DNA from 2 places in the Clostridium ljungdahlii DSM 13528 genome. Region 2 is predicted to be linked to the other one. Evidence: riboswitches for the same ligand, from Rfam matches in the RefSeq annotation. Region 2 holds a riboswitch; the other holds the start of a gene.

Region 1 (11,559 bases), 1.8 Mb from region 2:
GAGTGTTTCAAAGCTTAAAGAAATAGTTTCAACTAAGAATTCAACATACAGAAATAAATACATTATAGTTGTATTTAAAATAATTCCTATTGTAACTATAATGCTTTTGTTTATGAGTTTTGTATTTCACTTTTTTAATAATTCTATAGGGTATGCAGCACTTGTAGTTCAAATAATTTTACTTTTACCAGGGGCTAAAAACAGATTTAGCACTTTAAACACAGTTTTTAATTTAAAAAGTAATATAAGATCTTATGAAAAAACTATATCCTTAATATGCAAAGAAAAATTTCAGTGTGATTACTTAAATGACTTAAAAAGTATGCTATTAAAAAAACAAAATGGAAAATTAAAAAATGCAGCAGAAGAAATATATAAGCTAAAAAAGATATCAGAGAGCATATCTCAGCGCCAGAATCTTGCATATATAATACTTAATATATTTTTCCTTTGGGATTATCAATGTATGTTTGCCTTTGAAAAGTGGAGAGAAGAAAATGGTAGGGAACTCTATGATTGGATTGAAACTGTTGGAAAATTTGAAATGTTGAGTAGTCTTGCAGTTATAGCATTTGACCATTCAAGTTGGACAATGCCTCAGATTTTGGATAAATCCTTGGTTTTAAAAGCAGATTCTATGGCACATCCTCTTTTAGGGGATAAGGCAGTTTGTAATAATCTGGATTTGAATAAAAATTCTAAAGTAGCACTTATCACGGGATCAAATATGTCTGGGAAAAGCACTTTTTTAAGAACAGCAGGTATAAATTTAGTACTTGCTTATTCGGGGGCACCGGTTCGTGCAAAATCATTTTGTTGTTCTATAATGAGTATTTACACTTGTATGCGAATAAGTGACAATTTAGAAAAAAATATATCTTCTTTTTATGGAGAAATTTTGAGAATAAAATCTATTGTAGAAGCTGCTAATAGGGGAGAAAATATTTTTTTCTTATTAGATGAAATATTTAAAGGTACTAATTCCATAGATAGGCACACTGGAGCCAAGATACTTATAAATGAATTGATGGATTCTAATACCTGTGGTATGGTATCAACTCATGATTTGGAATTATGTGATATAGAGAGTGAAAGTAATGAAAGAGTAAAAAATTATCATTTTAGAGAATATTATAAAGATAATAAAATACAGTTTGATTATAAATTACATAGGGGTGCATCGAAAACGAGAAATGCTCTGTATCTTATGAAAATGGCAGGAATTAATGTACCTGACGATTAATCTGATATATTTTTTGCATATTCAATAATATTTTTACAAAATGTACTTTAGAGTACAAAATCTATTGACTAACTTGAAGTTTTAGTTCATAATATATTAATATAAGTGAATAACTGAGGTAGAGGTGCAGAATTTAAGAGTAGAGTTGAGGAGTTAAGCACTATGATACAACTTGAAAGGAAATTTTGCCGAAGTTATTTAGCAGATGCTTTAATGCTAAATAATTGGGTTTACATAAAATATATGTAAAACTGTCACAAGGTTAATTTGTGGAGAGCTATCATTCGTTATAGGATTAATATGTCTTTATATAACCTTGAGTGTACTCTCAAGGTTATTTTTATGATCACCTTATGTCCGTCTTAGTTATATCACTTATCGGAAATTAAAAACCGATAAGGGGGGAAAAAAATGCAGAGTGTTGCAGAACAAAAACAAGAGGGGACCTATGAACTTAAAAGAGGTCTTAAAGCCAGGCATTTAAATATGATTGCTTTGGGCGGAGCTATAGGAACAGGGTTATTTTTAGCTCTAGGAGCTACGATTAAACAGGCGGGTCCCGGAGGAGCACTTGTGGCTTATGGCTGTATAGGAGTTATGGTTTATTTTTTAATGACAAGTTTAGGAGAAATGGCAACGTACATGCCTGATTCAGGTTCCTTTAGTACATATGCTACTAAGTTTGTAGATCCGGCACTTGGGTTTGCACTTGGATGGAACTATTGGTACAATTGGGCTATAACTGTTGCAACAGAAATGGTAGCAGGGGCCTTGATAATGAAATTTTGGTTTCCAGGTGTACCATCTATTATATGGAGTGTATGTTTTTTAGTACTTATAGTTGGACTTAATTTATTGTCTGCAAAAGCTTATGGAGAATCAGAATTTTGGTTTGCAGGTATTAAGGTTTTTACAGTTATAGTATTTTTAATTGTAGGTGTGGCAACTATTTGTGGAATATTTAATGGAAAACCTGTAGGATTTAAAAACTTTACAGTAGGAGATGCACCTTTTGTAGGTGGTTTTAAATCTATATTTTTAGTTTTCTTAATTGCAGGATTTTCTTTTCAAGGCACAGAGCTTATAGGTATAGCAGCAGGAGAAAGTGAAAATCCAGAAAAAACTATACCAAAGGCAATTAATGCTGTATTTTGGAGAATAATATTATTTTATATAGGCACAATATTTGTAGTAGGAGCTCTTATACCTTATATGAATGCAGGAGTTGATACAAGTCCTTTTACGATGGTATTTCAAAAGGCAGGTATAGCAGGGGCAGCTTCTCTTATGAATGCAGTTGTTTTAACCTCAGTTCTATCTGCAGGGAATTCTGGAATGTATGCTTCAACAAGAATGTTATATTCTATGGCTAAAGAAAAAAATGCACCTGTATGTTTTGCAAAAGTTAATTCAAGGGGAGTACCAGTAAATTCACTTATACTTACTACTATAGTGGCATCTGCTTGTTTTTTAACTGGATTTTATGCAGAAACTACAGTGTATGTATGGCTGGTAGCAGCTTCAGGACTAGCAGGATTTGTAGCATGGGTTGGAATAGCACTTTGCCATTACCGTTTTAGAAAGGCTTATAATTTACAAAAACGTGATTTTAGTAAATTAAAATATAAGGCTAAATTATTTCCACTGGGTCCGATTATAGCACTTGTACTTTGTATTGTGGTTATTTTGGGCCAAGGTATTACTTATTTTGGAGAAGCTAAAATAGATTGGGGCGGAGTTATTTCTTCATATATAGGACTGCCTTTATTCTTAGGTCTATGGATATGGTATAAAAAAAGGCATAGTACAAAAGTTATTAAATTAGAGGATGTAGATTTTAATAGTATTGAAAAAGAAGTAGAAGATATGAAGTAATGTTTTGGAAAAAAGTTTCTAGGAAGTTTACCTTTCTGGAAACTTTTTTATGTTTTTAATAAAGATGATATCTTTAATACACAAATTTAATGAGTTTATCTTATTATATATAAAAAATAATATTTGCGTAACAATAGTTATTGATAAGAGTAAAATACTTCTTATTACTAGCTTAGGTAATGTAGTAAAATTATTATATATATTTTTTATAAATTAGACTATTATAGATAATTTATGGTAGAATTAAAAGAGAAATGATGAAAAAAATCATGTTCTTGTCTAGTATGGTATTTTTAAATTAAAGTTAAATCTGCTAAAATATTTAGTTAAGCTTAAAGCTCTATCAATAAGGGGGGTAATAGTATTTATAAAAAGGTATTTACAAATGTTATCCTTATATTGTTTACTGTATTACTTTTAAAAGTTATGGCTGTAACTTTTTATTACAATACCAGTTCTCTTTCTCTTAAATATTCGTCTAATATAAGAATTAACAAATTAAATAATATAAATTATAAAAGAAAGAACAAGATACCAAAAAAAGTCAATAATGCTGTAATGCAAAATGAACCTATAGTAATAGCCCATCGTGGAGCAAATAAATTTGCTCCTGAAAATTCCATTCCTGCTATTGATATTGCAGGTAAAATGGGATATTGGGGAGTAGAATTAGATGTATGCTCTTCCTCCGATGGTGTTTTATATTTACTCCATGATCCTACACTTAATAGAACAACTAATGGAAGGGGACCAATAACAAAAAAGTCGTCAGACGAAATAGATGAGCTTAAGATTGATAAGGGAGCAAATATAGCTCAATATCCTAATTTAAAAGTACCTCGATTTGAGGAAGCATTGACGGAATGCTCTAAATACAATCTTGTGCCAATATTTGAAATTAAATTTTTAAGTAGAAGAAATAGAGATATTAATACATTTTTAGATATTATCCATGAATATGGTTACGAAAAAAAAGTTATTGTTCATTCATTTAATTATCAAGCTTTAGAATATTTAAAAAGTAAGGATAATGAGATTCGTATAATGCCAATTATAAATCCAAATAGCAGACTCCATGGTTATATGTATGCAAAATCTATAGGGGCTGTGGCTTTAGACTCCAGATATGATTTTCTTAATAAGAAAATTGTACAATTGGCTCATAAAGATGGATTAAAGGTATTTTGTTGGACAATTGACAGAAGACAAGATTTTAAAAGAGCTGCTAAAATGGGGGTAGATTATATATATTCTGATACCATTTATCCAAGTAAACAAGAAGTAAAATTAAGAAAAAATCCTGTATAGCTATTAAAGTACAATTAAAAATTAAGAATTAATAGTTATGGATGATTTTCTTTCGTTAACACTACAGAAGATCTAAAATGCAGCGTTATTGCAGCTTTACTTCAATAAGTTTTAAATTTAATATTTTTGAAATTACAATAATCTATTATAGTTTTCTAAACGAAAAATAAACTTATGCTCCAAATATTTTTACAAAAACAAGCACCGTTAAATATGTTTATTTATTGTAAAAATATCTCTGCGCATAAGTTATTTTTTAGTTAGAAAACATATATATAGGGTTTTCAATTTAAAAGTTACTTATACATAAAATATACTAACAAAATGGAAATCACACTTAAAAACTTTTTTTATAAATTTTAGTGAGGTATTTTAGAAAATCTTAGAAGCTTATATATGTCTGAGGTACGAGTTTATATAGGCTTCTTTAGATTTTCAAAATACCGAGCTTTAGACTTATAAAAAGTTTTTGGTGTGATGAAATTTGTTAGTATATGGCTGGTATAAGTTAACTTTCTACTTTGAAACCCTATAGATCATTGAAATTACTTAAATAAAACATGAATTAAATCAATAGCTGTTTTATTACAAACATTGTAATTAACTTCAAGTCCATTTCTAGTTCCTTCTATAATTTTTGCTGTCCTTAATTTTTGTAGGTGTTGTGATAAAGTTGACTGAGGAATTTTAAGGCAATTTTGCATGTGTGTAACATTACAGCAGCCTTTATTTAATAGCCCTCTGACTATACATAGTCTAATAGGATGTGCCAGTACCTTAAGAAGCTCAGCAGTATCGGCATACTCTTTATAATTATTGTCCATAGTTCTACCTCACTATATTTCTATATTTCAATCTTTACATTTACATATTATGATATACAAATATAAACGTCAATATATAATAATTATAAAGGATTTATTAAATTTTAAAATAGTAAAATTTAATTATGTAATATATAATATAGGCAAAACTAATTAGTGTACAAGCAAGTACATTAGATATGTAAAGGAGATTAACTATGAATTATGATAAGATTGATAAAAGTGCTATAAAATCATGGATTATTGGAAGAACAGTAATTAGTGTTATATTTATAGCTTTATATGTGCTATGTATGAATTTGTTTTTAATGCCAAGAATTGAAGATATGAAAGTACTAAAATGTATTTTAAATTTTTTAACTGCAATAATAATATTTGTTTCAATTTTGGATAGTTTTATATGGCCTTTTTTAGAGTATAAGCAGTGGAAATATGGCATATTTGAAGATAAAATTGAACTTATAGAAGGCATAATCATAAGAAAAAGAACAATAATTCCAATTTCTAGAATTCAGAATTTAAAAATAGAACAGGGACCAATTGAAAGAATGTGTAAAATAGCTTCTGTAAATATTATAACGGCAGGGGGTACACATAAAATCCCTGCTATAGCTGTGAAAGATGCTGAAAAAGTCGCAAATAACCTTAAAAATGTTATAGAATTGGGTGATAAAATTGGATAGGATAGAGAGAAATCATTTCTTTAAATTATTTTATAGTTTAGGCACAATATTAAAAGAAATGATAGGAATTATTTTTGCATCAGGATTCTTAATTAAGTGGATTGGATTTAGATTAGGAATTTTAACTGCAGTAATTTTATTAATACTACTTCTAGCATATGAGATTATAGAATGGAGAAAAAACATTTTTATAATAAGAGAAAAGTATATTTATCACAAAGAAGGGGTTTTTAGCGTAAAAAAAATAGAAGTTCCTTTAGAAAAAATCAATACAGTGGACATTTCAACAAATTTTTTTGAACAAATTTTTAATGTAGCAACTATAAAAATTGATACAGGAGATGCAAAGGATCATGGAAATGAATTGAAGTTCACTTTAAATAGAGGTAGGGCTGAGGCGATTAGAAATATACTGCTTAAGGAAAATACGGATACACTTAAAAATAAATATGAACAGGAATCTTATAGTTTAGGTTCAAAAGAATTATTTATATATTCTATTATATCTAATTCGCTGTTTAAGGGACTAGCTATATTGCTTGCTATACAGCAATTTTTTGAGGAACGTGTTAAAAAATTACTTAAACTTAATATTGATACATCTAGATATTTTAGAGGGTTTCATTATGTAACTTTTTATGAAAAAATTTATATAATAGTAATTATAGTTTGTATTATATTATTTGTAAGTTTATGTTTGTCTATTATATATAATTTTATAAAATATTATAATTTTAGGATGTGGGCTGATAATAATAAAATTTCCATAAATTATGGAGCCTTAAATAAGAAAAATTATAGTTTCGATAGAGAAAAGATTAAAGGAATACATCTTAAACAGAGCGTTTTAATGCAGGTTTTTGGCTATTTTACTATAGAAATAGAAAGTATTGGATACGGAGATGAAAAAGGAGAAAAAGCTATATTATATCCCATATGTAATAGCCAATTGAAAGATAGAATATTAAAAGATTTACTTAATGAATTTTTATATGAAGATAATTTTAATAAACCTCTTAGTAATGTATATTTTGGATTTTTTTATAAGAAAATTATATTTTGGATAATTGTCACTTGGATAATTGCGTTTACCAAACCAAGCTTTATTTTATTTAGTATAGTCATGTTTATAATATTATTTATTATAGGACATATGGAATTTAAAAATACCGCACTGGGGATAAATAGAAATTTGGTTTGTATATGCCATAATAGTTTTAATAAGACTCAATCTCTTTTAAAGATGTCGACTATACAATCTGTGACTTTATCATATAATTATTTCCAACACAATAAGGGAGTTTGCAATTACAAATTTATTTTATATAGTTCTAATTATGGTAAAGAATTAAAGGTTAAAAATTTAAAAGATAATATTATTGAGACTTTTTTAAAATAACAATAGTTGGTAATACAATAGTATAAAATAATTGACTAAAATGTTTGAATATGTTATTATAACCATATAATTAAATGTGAGTAAAACAGTAGGAATTGATATTAAAACCTGTATTTACAAATTTTTTATTCTCTACAATACAGTATGGCAAAACAGTATAGCAGAGTGAATAAAGATCGCAGAAGTGGGCTTCTGTCTCTGTAAAGAGTCAGAAGCTTTTTAATACCATAATATGGAGGTGGAAACATTGAAAAGTATTCTGAGACTTATTAATTTAGCAAAAGTTTTTGATGAACAAAGAATAGTAAAAAATATTTCACTTGATATTAGAAGAGGTGAATTCTTAACTATCCTTGGACCAAGTGGCTGTGGAAAGACAACTACACTTAGAATGATTGCAGGTTTTGAAAAACTCACTGCTGGAAGTATTCTCTTAGATGGAGAGCCTATAGAAAATAGGGAACCTTATGAGTTGGATATTAATACGGTATTTCAAAATTATGCTCTTTTTCCCCATATGAATGTATTTGATAATGTAGCCTATGGTTTAAAAATTAAAAAAGTTAAAAAGTTAGAAATAAAAAAACGTGTTAATGATATGCTAGAGCTTGTACAGTTAGGTAATTACGAAAAAAGAATGCCATTTCAGTTAAGCGGGGGCCAAAAACAAAGGGTAGCAATTGCAAGGGCACTTATTAATAAACCTAAAATATTGCTTTTAGATGAACCTTTAGGTGCTCTAGATTTTAAATTAAGAAAACAAATGCAGATAGAATTAAAGATGCTTCAAAAAAAACTGGGGATAACATTTGTATATGTAACTCATGATCAGGAAGAGGCATTAAATATGTCTGACCGTATAGTTATAATGAATGGAGGATCTATAGAACAGGTAGGTGACGCTAGAGATATATATGAAAATCCTAAAACCAGGTTCGTAGCAAGTTTTATAGGTGAATCCAACTTGTTTGAGTCAACTGTGGAAGATATTTTTGAAGATAGGGTTATATTGAAAACTGGAGAGTTTAAACTTGCTGCTTTAAATAAAGCATTCAATTTAGGAGAGAGGGTGTCTGTTTTAGTTAGACCTGAAAATATTAAATATTCTTTAAGTCAAGTTGAAAATTTTAGTATTAAGGCAATAGCCCAAGAAAATGTATATTTAGGTTCTAATATAAGAACCACTTTTATTTTAGAAGATGGAAGAAAAATTGTATCCAATAATTATGATAGAAATTCAAGAATACCAGAAATTAATGAAACTTTATGGATATATTGGAATGTAAAGGACGCTATTATAATAGATAATAAGGAGAATACTGATGAGATTAATCAAACAAGCAAGGTGATGGTAAGTTGAAGATTGAAAAAAAGAGACTATTAAATTTTGAAAAAAGTTTTTTTATAGGGCCTGTATCTCTTTGGATGATAGTTTTAATGGGGGCGCCAATTTGCTATGTTATATTTATAAGCTTTCTACAAAGGGGGACAAATGGTGGAATTGATTTCGTATTTTCTCTGGATAACTATAAAAGAATTATATCACCACTGTATCTTAAGGTATTTATGGATTCTTTATTAATTGCACTTATAACTACTTTATTTACTTTAGTTGTAGGATATCCATTTGCATATCTTGTAGTAAAAATACCAAAAAAGTTTCGTATATTTGTTGTAATGCTTATAATTGTCCCTTTTTGGACTAACTCTCTTATAAGATCCTATGCTTGGATGACACTTTTAAGTACAGAGGGACTTGTGAATAATTTACTTATTAAAGTGGGATTTATAAAAGAACCTATTGAAATGTTGTATACTTATGGAGCTGTACTTATAGGAATGATATATACTCTTTTTCCATTTATGGTACTACCACTTTATACATCTATAGAAAAAGTTAATAAAAATTACATTGAAGCAGCTAAAGATTTAGGTGCAACTTCTCTTAGAGCATTTCTAACAGTAACTTTACCGCTTACCAAGCCTGGAATTGTAGCTGGAAGTATTTTAGTCTTTATACCTTCCCTTGGATTATTTTATATATGTGATCTTATGGGAGGAAGCAAGGTAATGCTCATAGGCAATTTAATTAGAAATCAATTTTTAATATCTCGTGATTGGCCTTTCGGTGCAGCATTATCTGTATTTATGATAATTATTACACTGATACTTTTGCATGTAAGTACTAAGCTAGTAGGTAAAAAAGTGGATTTGGAGGTTTTTTAGCATGATAAATAAAATTCTTAAGAGAACTTCTGTCCTGTATATAGTGCTTGTATTCATTTTTTTATACTTACCTATAGCTGTGGTTGTAGTTTATTCTTTTAACAGTGCAAAAACAGGGGCAGCATGGAATGGAACTACTATTAACTGGTATAAGCAGTTGTTTGATGATTCAAATGTTATAGTTGCATTTAAAAATAGTTTGACCATAGCAGTTATAAGTACGATAGTTTCTTCAATAATAGGTACAATAGGGGCTGTAGGATTGTATAAGTATAAATTTAAGGGAAAAAGTGTAGTGGAAGGATTATTAAATATAACTATTGTTATACCTGAAATTATTATGGGAATTGCATTGCTTGTGTATTTTTCACAAATTGGGCTAACCCTTGGTATAGGTACCTTAGTTCTAGCACATGCAACCTTTAGTATTCCTTTTGTGTTTATAGTAGTTAGATCAAGACTTGCAGGATTCGATTTGTCAATGGAGGATGCAGCTATGGACCTTGGAGCAAATAGGCTTAAGGTTTTTACCAGTATTACACTTCCACTCATATTACCGGGCATATTTTCAGGGGCAATGATTGCATTTGTTCTTTCTTTTGATGATGTAATTATAAATTTTTTTGTATCGGGAGCGGAAAGCACAACTCTTCCAATAAAGATATTTTCTATGCTTAAATTTGGGTTATCTCCAGAGATAAATGCCCTTTGTACCCTTATGCTTTTAGTCACATTTGTAATTTTAGCTTCTGTACAAATTATTAAACTAATAGGAATAAAAAAAGTATAGGTTTAAATTTGTATGAATATTAATTTTAATATAATGAGGGGGGAATATTGAATGAAAAAGAAATTACTAAAACTATTGAGCTTATCAGTAATAGTTGCATGTACGATTGCTACTTTGTCTGGTTGCGGAAGTCAAAAACAGGCTTCTGGAAATGATGAAAAAGTAGTAAATGTGTTTACCTGGGCTAATTATGTACCCGATTCTGTAATAAAGGAATTTCAGAATAAAACAGGTATAAAGGTAAATTACAGTAACTTTTCAACTAACGAGGAAATGCTTACAAAACTTCAGGCAGCAAAGGGAGCTGAATATGATGTAGTAATATGCAGTGATTATATTATTGAAGTTATGGGAAAACAAAAAAATATTTTAATGCAGCCCATAGACAAGTCAAAGATACCAAATTATAAAAATGTAGATCCTCGATTTTTAAATCAACTTTATGATAAAGGCAACAAATATTCTATTCCTTATACATTAGGAAGTCAGATAATAGTATATAATTCAGAAAAAGTTAAAATTCCGATAAAGGGATATAAAGATTTATGGAATTCTACACTTAAGAATTCTCTTGTACTTGTAGATGATCCTAGAATAGTAATAGGCATGACTCTTAAAAAATTAGGATATTCCATGAATGAGACGGATTCTAAGAAATTAGCTCAGGCTAAGGAAGAACTTAAAAAATTAAAGCCAAATGTAAAAGTACTTAATGCAGATACACCTCATAATAGTCTTATTAATGGAGATGCAACAGTAGGATTTATGTATGGTTCTCAAGCATCTACTGCAGTTAAAACAAATTCTAAGTTTAAAATAGTATATCCAGAAGAGGGCATGAATGCAGAAGAAGATAATTTTATTATACCAGTAAAAGCACCTCACAAAGAAAATGCTGAAAAGTTCATAAACTTTATGCTGGATGGTAAAATAAGCAATGAAGCTACGACAATTAATCAATATGTAAATACAAATAAAGCTGCCAAGAAATTTATGTCGAGTAGTTATTTAAACGACAAGGCAGTATTTATTCCAGATTCAGAATTAAATAGGGCTGAAAGATTTAGAGATGTAGGCAATGCTGCAAAGACCTATGATTTAATATGGTCCGAATTCAAACAACAATAGCATTGAAAACTTAAATATAGATTTTAAATGAAACTTTATGGGGGAGGCAGGTTTATGAATATCTATGATTTAGTTATAAAAAA
Region 2 (11,559 bases):
GAGGCCATTTTTTGATACATATTTATTTGATTGGATTTTATACCCAAATACTTCATTTCCATCTGAGATTCTGTCCAGGATAGTTTAAATATTCTATTTACATTAAACATATCCCTATACTTATTTGCAATTTCGATTGCCTTTTCTCTGGAGCTTGTAATTGCAGTAGTATATGCTACCTTGCAGGTCTTTCCTGGATCTACAGCTATTCTTACCCTAATGCTTATTACAGGATCAATTACAGCTCCTACGGACTTAGTAAGCTGCACATCATTATCCATTGCCCTTGGGTTCCTTAGATTTCTATTTCTTCCTATAAACTTCACTCTGCTGGTCTCATACTGGATTGAACCTAATTGTTCTCCTTCCAATGCTATAGTCTGCACTAACCATGGTCTTTTTTCATCCTTTTTTCTAGGTCTTCTGCTTGCAAGTAAACATACAGGATTGTGTATAAATTCAGTCTCTATAAATAATTTTTGGAATGCAGGGTGAACCAAATCCGCATTATAAGGTGACAAGGTTACTTCCATATAACTGGTTATTTCAACTTCTCTCCTCTTTTCACCTGTATTTGTAATAGAAATTCTTCTCACTTCACCTTCTTCTTCTTGGCATACAGTAACTTCTGTATAAGTTCTTAAGTTTCCATCTTTTCTTCTAAATTCTGATTTATCAGGCGAAAATACTACTTCGTACTCCTCTCCTTCATGTTCACAAGGTTCATAAGCAGCACTCCAATATTCATTTGAATTTATATTCTTTATATAAAAAAACATTCCCGTATCATCTTTTGTGGCATCTTCACGCCATCTATAAATTGTCATGTTACCTCTTTTACTATATCCACTGCCGCTATTGGTTATCATCATAGAATAATTGTTACTAGAAATTATATTCACTACTGGTATTTCTGTACATGCTCCCGTAAACTTTCTAGCAATTACATTTTCATTCTTTACTATAGGTTTTTCATTTGTACTATGTTCTTCATGATTATAGATTATATTCTTAGGAATCTTCTCTTGAAGTAAAAGTTCTGCAGATTTTACCCTAGGAATTCTATGAAATCTTTCCTGAAGTACATTTTCCATAAGCACATTATCCAGTGACATAAAACTCATTCCCTGATGATGTATCATAAAGCATTTTACCAGAGCACACTTTTGCTTTCTTGCAAGTCTTTCCCTAGTATAATCTATAGCTTCATAAAATCCATATCTGCCCTCAGCCTTAGATTTTATAAGATTTTTTACGTTATAAAATGCACTTTTAAAATCAACCTGAAGAGCCATTAAGGATGCATAAGGTGCTATTACCAATTCATTAATAAGTCCTCTTTTTAATCCAGCTGCCGGTATTCCAAAAGCCTTATACTGATATATAGAATTTATGTCAAAGTCATAGTAAGCAGATTCTGAAATTCCCCAAGGGACTCTTCTTTTCTCACCATATTTTTTTTGAGCTTTAACCACATATTCATAGGTTTCACTCAACAAAGTATTAGGGAAGCTTTTCATAATTATAAGTGGCATTAAATATTCAAACATAGTTCCAGACCAAGAAACTAATGCCTTTCCACCTCCCATAGAAGCCATGGATCTACCAAGGTTAAACCAGTGGTTTTGTTTAATCTCACCTTTAGCTATAGATACAAAGCTAGCCTGCCTTGCCTCAGATGCTAGAAGGTCATAATAATTTTTGCCAATAGTATCCTTTTCAACATCATATCCTATAGCAAAAAGCTGTCTTTTTTTACTATAAAGCATATTAAAATTATGTTCTTCATCAATGGTTCTCAATTTTTCTATTACATTTTTTACATTAGATATAAAATTACATAAATTTAATTTACTGTCCAACAATAATTTTTTCAAATCATCTTTATGTCTATTTTCTTCTTCTGAAGAGTCTTTTTTATTACCTTTATCCATAAGATTAATCAATTTATCAAAAGCTTCTGGAAGTTCTCTTAAAGGAATTTTAGTTGCCAATTCGTTCAATTCAGGCCTAAAATCATGAAATTCCTCATTTTCATTTATTAAATAAATCCAGGGGAAAAATTCATTTAATTCATCCATAAATTTACATGTCATATTTTTAACTTTCTCATTCCAATATAAGTTCTTACCAGCCCCTATAAACTTCACACATTCTGTATTTAAATCCTGCAATAAACTTTCTAAGGAAAATATAGTTAAATTATTCTTAGAAAGTTTATCTATAAAATTACCATAAGCATATTCAATTTTAAGTTTACTATATAATTCATTTTGCGCTAGCTTCAAAGTATCCTTAAATCCCTCTGGCAAATTTTTATTTATTATAGGATAGCTCATATATTCTTCCAGTGATTCTTCTGTAAGCCACATGTATGCCACTAAATTCCCGCTATCAACTGTAGATATAAATCTAGGCCTTAGAGGAACTTTATTTTTTATGTCATACCAATTATAAAAATGTCCTCTATACCTTTCTAAGGATTCCATATTGGATATTATATGGTGGAGTCTATATATGAGCTCTTTTATGCCTATATATCCTAAGTCGTAAGCAACTATATTAGAAGAAATCCCCATAGCCATGTTAGTAGGAGAAGTTCTGTAGGCTACTCCCTTATACGGTTCTTCCTGATAATTGTCCGGAGAAAGCCAATTACTTTCAGGTGATATAAAATCTTCAAAATAAGCCCAAGTTTCTCTTCCCAATCTTCTCAATATATCTTTTTCTTCCTTATGAATATCTTCCTCAGTATTTTTTCTCTCATTGCTTATATTAAATGCAATCCACGGTGAAAAAATCCAGATTATACAGGAAGGTACTACCAAAACAGCATCTTCTACAGAGCTTCTAAAGCCCAAAAAAGCTATAATAATACCTAATGCACTGCCTATCCACATAGACCTTAAATAACTTTCCAATCCCTTTTTACAAGTGGCCTCTGCATCTGCTGCAGTCTGCCATTGGAGCAAATTTTTTTTACTTATAAAAAGCCTGTAAAGAGTTCTAATTATAGCATCCAACATTAAATACGCCTGATAAGGTAGAAAACTTAGTATTAGAAAGAATTGTTCTACTACAGTTTTAAAATTACTTATTTTACCTGAAAGTCCATTTCCCCTTATAGGAGAAACTACTGTTTCAGATACGTCAAAAAGTATAGGTGAAAGTATTGAAACAAAGGCTACTACCAAAAAATCATTTAAATTTTTAAATAATGTCATAGACACTATAATTAACACCATTACGGAGGGTGCTATAATGCTTCTTCTTAAGTTATCTATTATCTTCCACTTTGATAACCTATTTAAAGAACTTTTTTTAAATAACCAGGGAAGCAGCTGCCAGTCTCCTCTTACCCACCTATGAAGTCTTTTACAACTGGTATTATAGTAAGCAGGATATCCATCTACAAGTTCTATATCAGTCACAAGAGCAGCTCTTGTATAAGATCCTTCTAAAAGATCATGGCTTAATACAGAGTTTTCGGGTATTTCACCTTTTAAAACACTGTTAAATACATCTACATCATAAATACCTTTACCCGTAAATATACCTTCGTCAAATAAATCTTCATACACATCAGAAATAGCATTTGTATATACGTCTATTCCTGTTTCGCCTGAAAATATACTGGAATGAAGCGTTTTATTTGCACTTAATACACTGACACTTACTCTAGGCTGCATAAGGCCGTGTCCCCTTATTACTTTTTTACCGTCACGATTCAGATAAGGTATGTTTAGGGGATGAGCCATAGCTCCTATGAGAAATCTAGCTGTATCTTTAGGCAATTTAGTATCTGCATCCAAAGTTATAACATACTTTACATCATATAAATTTTTTATGTCACCACTTATAACATCATAACTTGTATTATCACTTCCCCTTATAAGAGAGTTGAACTCCATAAGCTTTCCACGTTTTCTTTCCCATCCAATCCACTTTCCCTCTTTCTCATTATATTTCCTAAACCTGCTTAAAAAATAAAATTTGTCTTTTTGCCCTTGAGAATATTGCTTATTTAATTTTTCTATTTCATTTAAAGCTGTATCTACTATTAATTTATCATCTTTCTCTTCTCTTTCAAGGCTATCCTTAAAATCACCTAATAGTGCAAAATACAAATTTTTTTCTTCATTTGCTAGATAATAAACCTCTATATCACCTATAAGTTTTTTAACCTGCTTAATATCGTTTATAATAGCAGGTATTACTACTACCGTACTAAACTTTTCAGGTACACCATCTCTAAATTCAATTTTAGGTATAAACCTGGGTTTTACAAGCTTATTTACACTCCAGTTGAATATAGATATAAATATATCACTTAAAGGTATAAAGAGTACAATTGCTCCTAATATATATTTCCACAAAGATAAATTGTCTACATAAAAATTTATACCACTTATGAGCGCATCTAGAAAAATAGTTCCAAATACAATACTACCTATATAGAAGTTAACCGTTATCTTATTTCGAGCTTTGTAATGCAAATTTTTATATTCTCTTGTACTGTTTTTTATTTTTTTCTCAAGACAGCTTATACCCTTATCGATTAAATAATACCCTACATGTTTTTCGTATTCTTCTCCACAAGCTTCTTTTGCACACTCTATAGCCTTCTTGGCTATAAAAGATTCAGGTATGTTTATATTTTTAGACATTTTCTCTATTCTATGTCTGTAATAATCCTTAGACTTAAAATCCATTTCACTGTAAATTCCTGCAGGATCCATTTTCAATATTTCTTCTACGTAGGACAATCTTTCAAAATTTTCTTTCCAGTTCAATGCAGATATTTCTACCATTCCACTTATGGAATTTTCCATAGAAATCTGGCATATACCCTGCTTTTGGTGATTTATATTTACCATCCTTTTAACGCTGCTATCTTCTTTATCTAGCTCTTCATCTATCCAATTGTATATTTCAGCATTTCTTATAAAATTATCCCTTAATGTTTTAATGAATCCTTCTGTAAAATGGGGTGTAAATTTAATATTTTTATCCTTTAACTTATTAATTATTTCATTTTCATTCTCTTTAGAATTTATAATATCCTCTGCTTCACTTTTTGCCCTCTTTCTTTCTTTTTGCATAAATACCATACGATCAGTTATACTACTTATATTTTGAATCAAAGCTATCCTTATCATTATAGGTATTGCCCAGAGTTCTCCACTTCTTAATATTGTGTTTTCCTGATATGCATTTATGAATGTCTCTATGGTATTTTCTTTTACAGTTCCCTGAGTCTTTGATAACATTTCCCTAGCAATGTAGTATATTCTAGGGAAGCCTTTCATAGTGCCTTCAGTCATTACAGGAAGATTTTTATAATATTTTTCAGACATATTATTTTTTATATCTTTGTATTCCTTTTTTACCAGATACAAATTATCTAAAAGCCATTCGGCACAGGATACTATTTCCTCTCTATCTTTAATTTCCTCATCAAAAAAATTGTATCCAGCTAAAATTCTTCCATAACTTTTATCCAAACTCTTTATTAATTGCTTCTTGCAGCTTCTTCTTTGAACTGCAGACGGAACAGTTGATATTTCTCTAGCATATTTCTTTAATTCTTCTCTATCAACAATTAGTGTAGAAATATCCTCTCCTACATTTTCATTTCTACAATCAACCCTATTGAGTTTGCTATAAGTCATCATGAGCAATAAAATTATCCCTATACCTATAATGCATACAATGTAAAGCATAAAAAATCCATCCTTTCCTGTGAAAAAGAATTTTGCTTTGATTATTGTTCCCAATAAAACCACAAAATATTAATTCACACTCAGGATGGATTTAAATTATAACATTATTTCATTTTCTATTAGATCATCAAAGGTTTGTCTTTTAGCAATTAGCCTTGCCTTTCCTTCCTTTACTAAAACTGCTGCAGGTTTTGGAATCTTATTATAATTACTAGACATAGAATATCCATAAGCTCCTGTGGTAAACACAGCTAATATGTCACCGCTTCTGCTTTCCGGGAGCTCCACATCTTTTATCAATATGTCTCCCGATTCGCAGGATTTTCCCGCTATGGTAACTGTTTCTTTTACACTGTCATTTACTCTATTTGCTAAAACACATTCGTACTTTGCACCGTACAAAGCTGGCCTTATATTGTCTGCCATACCTCCATCTACAGATACATATTTTCTTACACCTGGAATATTCTTTATAGATCCTACGGTATAAAGAGTTGTTCCCGCATTACCAATTATAGACCTGCCAGGTTCTATCACAAGAATAGGAAGTTTTAAATCAAGCTCTTTAGCTTTTTCCTTTGCCTTTTGAAGTATAATACTGCAAAAATCTTCTACAGATTTAGGCTTATCTCCTTCTGTATAGTATATTCCAAATCCGCCGCCAAGATCTAATTCCTCTACTTCACGGCCCAATTCATCTTTTATTTTTTTTACTAGATTTAACATAATCTCAACTTCGTCTTCATAAGGTTTGGTTTCAAATATTTGAGAACCTATATGACAGTGGATTCCAACAAATTTTAAATTAGGAAAATCAACTGCACTTTTTATTATATTCATAACTTCATTATTTAACATTGTAAATCCAAACTTAGAATCTATTTGACCAGTTTTTATATAGTCATGGGTATGAGCCTCTATTCCTGGTGTCACTCTAAGGAGTATTTCTTGTATTTTCCCATATTTCTTTGCTGCGGAATTTATCTTTTCCATCTCATAGAAATTATCTACTACAAACTTACCTACTCCAAGTTTTACTCCCATATCTATTTCATCTAAAGTTTTATTATTTCCATGAAAATAGACTTTTTCCATAGGAAAGCCGCTTTTTAGTGCAGTATACAATTCTCCATCTGATACTACATCCAAATACAATCCCTCACTGTTTATTATCTGACACATAGCCAAAGTTAAAAAGGCTTTACCTGCATAAGTGACCTTATTAGCTTTATCAGCCTCGAAAGATTTGTAATATCTCCTGCACCTATCCCTTACTAATTCTTCATCCATTACATAGAGAGGAGTCTTAAATTCTTTCACTAATTCCCCCGTACTCATCCCACCAATGTATAAAACATTGTTTCTGATCTCCATACTACCCATCATTTTCACACTGGTTTCCTCCTAAAAGTTTTTAAATATGCTCTTAATTTCATAAGCATACTCCGAATATACGTCAAGATTTATCCGAATAAAACTATAAATTAAATTCTTTTGCTACTAAGTTTATAGTTTTCATTTTATCTTCTTGTTTTATAGCACAAGTAATTCTTATCTCAGATGTAGTTATCATCTTTACACCTATATTGTTTTCTTTAAATAATTTAAGCATCTTTGCAACTACTCCAGAAGTAGTTTTCATTCCTATACCAACTACTGAAAATTTAGTAATGTTTTCATCTATATCAACCTTAGTTTTTTCATTGAAATAACTTTTTAAAATAGTAAGACAATCTTTTAAGTCAATTTTTGGTACAGTAAATGATATATTCACCTTTCCACTTACAGGTGCAGTTTGGCTTATCATATCTACATTTACTCTTTTTTCTGCTATCTTCTCAAATAAATTGGAAATAATGTTTATGTCGTTATCAATATTTGTTAGCGTTATTGCTGCATCTTCATCACTTGTTGCAAGTCCTGTTACTGGTTTACTCTCTAAATTCATACTATCTACCCCCTTAATAACTGTTCCTCTTATATCACTATTGCTTAATCCCACATATACGGGTATATTATACTTTTGAGCTAATTCTATAGATCTAGAATGCATAACTTGAGCACCTAAACTTGAAAGTTCAAGCATTTCCTCATAATCTATTTCATCTAGTTTTTTAGCATCTTTATATTTTCTAGGATCTACACTGTATATGCCATCTACATCTGTATATATCTCACAACTTCCTTTTAGTTTTACAGCTATTGCAACAGCAGAGGTATCTGACCCTCCTCTTCCTAGAGTAGTTATATCTCCTTTATCATTTATACCCTGGAAACCTGCTGCAATTACAACTTTTCCTTCATCCAAACTTTTCTTTATTTTTTTTCCATTTATATCACATATAAGAGATTTGCCATATTGTCCACTAGTTTTTATGCCAATTTGATAAGCTGTATAACTTACAGCATCATATCCTAAATCTTTTATAGCCATAGCAAGCAGTGCACAGGACATCATTTCGCCAGTAGACAAAAGTGCATCTAATTCTCTCTTATCTGGGGTATCTGTAATTTTTTTTGAAAGGGCTATTAAGTCATCTGTAGTATCTCCCATAGCTGATACTACAACTACTAGACTATCTCCATTTTCAACCCTACTAACTACCGTCTTTGCTACATTTTTTATCTTCTCTGGAGTTCCTACTGAACTCCCTCCATATTTCTGAACAATAATTGCCATAATACTCCTCCCTAAATTGTTTGTTATCAATGAATCTTATAAAAAAATAGTGCAGTAAAGGGACACAACACCTATACTGCACAAATATGCATGGTCGTGTACCTTTGTAGCTCTCCACTAAAAGTATATCCATTAAATCATATAAAATGAATATGCCTTTTCAATGACAGCTTTGAACATATTATGTACAAAGCCAAAAACAGTTTCGCCAAACTAGTTTTTTCGGCTGCAGCTCCTTTCTTTATTTTTCAACGTCCGCCGACTAAAAATAAATACTGATAGTTACAGCACCTCTACCCTAAGGTAACTAATTTATTAAATTGTTCTAAGTTTATCACAAATATCTAATGATTTCAACTATTTTTTTACTCTAAATCCTTTAGAACCAGATATGACCCTTCCTATAGTAATTATTTTACCGGTTATACAATCTCTGCATTGGGCAGGAGTATCCCCTGTGCAAATTTTACCTGGATATAGTGCATAAAGCTTCCTATATACACCTTCCGTTACATTTGGCATAACTACATTAGCTCCACTCTGAAGAGCTATAGTCCTGCCTCTTGGATTTAAAGTTTCCATAGCTGTTGTACCAGGAAGATTAATATCTGGCATAATCAGTCTGCTTATAGCCATAACTTTAAGAGCATTTATAAACGTTCCACCTTTTTCATCTCTTAAAGGCGTATCTGCATTTGGAATAAAAGGCCCTACTCCTACCATATCTGCATCTATTTCTTTAAAAAATAATATATCCTCTGCAAGCGACTCAAAAGTTTGGCCAGGAAGACCTATAAGACATCCTGTACCAACTTCATATCCTAACTTTCCAAGATCTTTCAAGCAGCGTTTTCTATTTTCATAACTCATCCCGGGGTCCATTTTTGCATACAGTTCCGGATCCGTAGTTTCTATTCTTATTAAATATCTATCTGCTCCAGCTTCTTTAAAAGCTTTATACTCCTCAAAAGTTTTTTCACCTATGCTTAGAGTTACAGCTATGTCCATTTTCTTCATATTTGATATTATGTATTTTAGCTTATCTACAGTATAGTAATCGTCTTCTCCAGACTGCAAAACAACTGTTTTATAGCCGTATCCTACTGCTTTTTTTGCTAATTCGATTATTTTATCCGGCTCTATTCTATATCTTTTGATATTTTTATTATCACGTCTAAGTCCACAGTACATGCAATTTCTTTTGCATATATTAGAAAATTCTATCAGTCCTCTTAAATGTACTTCATCCCCTACATATTTTTTTCTTACTCTGTCTGCCGCTTTAAAAAGTTCTTCATTATGTTCGTTACTGTTAAATAATTCAACTATTTCACTTTTATCAAGTGTATGATTCAATTCAGCTTTTTCAATTGATTCTAGTAATTTATCCCCCATAGATCATGTCTCCTTTATCAAGTGATTCTTAGGTTCAGATGGAGTTTGCTTATAAGGATGACTTTCTCCAGCTGAACCTAAGAAGAACTTATCCAGCCGCGTAGCAGTGCTTATCCCCGACTTTGGTAGAATATGGGGTGTTAGCAATGGTAGCGATCGGATAAATAAACACTAAGCTTCAGGATAATTGATTTAAACCTGAAGCTTAGTAAACTTTTAATTAATCGAGGAAGTCTTATACACATATAATTCATGCAGCGCCCTTGTAGCCATTATATATTTTAATGTATTTTCATTTTTTTCACAGGTATCTATCATTATAACCGCGTCAAATTCTAAACCTTTGGCAAAATAACTTGGAAGTATAACTTCGCCGCTGGAATAAATCATATCTTCTCTATCAAGCACATTTATATGAATTCTTGCTTTTATTAAATTACCTATAGCTTCCGTGTCTTTTAAATCCCTGCAAATTATGGCTATACTTTCATAACCTCTTTCTTTTAATTCTACAACATTATCTAGTATTTTGTCCACAAGTTCTTTGGAATTATCTACCCTTTTTTCCACAACTTTTTTTCCACTTCTAACTAGAGGTACGGTTTTATCCCCTTCTAGATATTTATTAGCATAATCAATTATCTCATTTGTGGATCTATAGCTTTTATTTAATGAAAAACGCTTTATCTCTAAATCCGGGAGTATGTTTTCCAATTTTTCCACGGCAGGTGTCTCTTTTGAAAATATAATTTTCTGATTGGTATCTCCTACTATAGTAAAAGATTTACACTTTGTAAGTTCATAAATAACCCGAAACTGCAGCGGAGAATAATCTTGTGCTTCATCTATCACTATATGTCTTACTTCATCTCTATATCTTAGCCCTTCCAGCTTTATTTTTAAATATAAAATAGGAGCTAAATCATCATAAATCAGCAACTTATTTCCATTAAAATCATTGTATAATGTAATCACATCAGGATTTTTAAGCCAGATTAACTTATTTTTTTTGATATTAATTACTTCTTTTATTACATCTCTTATACCATTTCGTCTTTTGTACTCCAGCTCATTTCCACAATCATTTAGTTCACTTTCCGTTAGACTCTTCACCTTATTTTCATATTCTTTTTGTATAGATATTATTAGCCTGTTTCTTTCATCCCTTACCTTTGAGTATATGACTCTTTTTATCCTGGCACTTCTCTTAAATAGAGGCATATCTTTAAAATAATAATTAAGCATCTTATCTATGTCTTCTCCAGACATTATAAGTTTATCGTAAAAAAACACATCCTCTATCTTAAAACAATCTTTTTCCAAACTGCCAATAAAATTATCTATATCCTGCACATATTGTAAAGAACCCTTATACTTAATTTCTTCAGAAAAATCTTTTTGGTGACTTAATACTTTTTCCATATAATCCTTAAAATCCATTATATAAGGCACATTTAGAATATCCTCTGCAAATTCTCTAAAAGTAGTTTGAGTAACCTTTTCCTCTCCTAAACTTGGAAGTACAAGTGATATATAATCTATAAATATGCTATTAGGACCTAATATCAGTACCTTTCCTTGAAGAACCTTTCTATAATTGTATAATAAGTAAGCTACTCTATGCAGTGCTATAGTAGTTTTTCCACTTCCTGCTACTCCATTTACCACAATAGCCCCTGTTCTAGGCTGTCTTATTAAATTATCCTGTTCTTTTTGTATAGTCATTACAATATCTTTTAACTTTTCACCAGCATTTTTGCT

What was found. Region 2 has a riboswitch for lysine ahead of CLJU_RS18875 (aspartate kinase). Riboswitches for the same ligand answer to the same signal wherever they lie in the genome.
Region 1: another riboswitch for lysine. It lies ahead of CLJU_RS10705 (amino acid permease); the one in region 2 lies ahead of CLJU_RS18875 (aspartate kinase).

The regions. Positions count from the first base shown of each region.
Region 1 covers NC_014328.1:2,373,671-2,385,229, reverse strand. The annotation lists gene CLJU_RS10710 (MutS-related protein) at 1-1,243, shown strand, start outside; lysine riboswitch at 1,355-1,531, shown strand; gene CLJU_RS10705 (amino acid permease) at 1,655-3,118, shown strand; gene CLJU_RS10700 (glycerophosphodiester phosphodiesterase) at 3,518-4,426, shown strand; gene CLJU_RS10695 (ArsR/SmtB family transcription factor) at 4,972-5,250, opposite strand; gene CLJU_RS10690 (PH domain-containing protein) at 5,448-5,933, shown strand; gene CLJU_RS10685 (PH domain-containing protein) at 5,917-7,332, shown strand; gene CLJU_RS10680 (ABC transporter ATP-binding protein) at 7,580-8,692, shown strand; gene CLJU_RS10675 (ABC transporter permease) at 8,689-9,558, shown strand; gene CLJU_RS10670 (ABC transporter permease) at 9,560-10,348, shown strand; gene CLJU_RS10665 (polyamine ABC transporter substrate-binding protein) at 10,400-11,476, shown strand; gene CLJU_RS10660 (N-acyl-D-amino-acid deacylase family protein) at 11,531-11,559, shown strand, end outside.
Region 2 covers NC_014328.1:4,151,706-4,163,264, forward strand. The annotation lists gene CLJU_RS18865 (GH36-type glycosyl hydrolase domain-containing protein) at 1-5,723, opposite strand, end outside; gene lysA (diaminopimelate decarboxylase) at 5,820-7,106, opposite strand; gene CLJU_RS18875 (aspartate kinase) at 7,201-8,403, opposite strand; lysine riboswitch at 8,503-8,707, opposite strand; gene hydE ([FeFe] hydrogenase H-cluster radical SAM maturase HydE) at 8,761-9,798, opposite strand; gene CLJU_RS18885 (HelD family protein) at 10,015-11,559, opposite strand, start outside.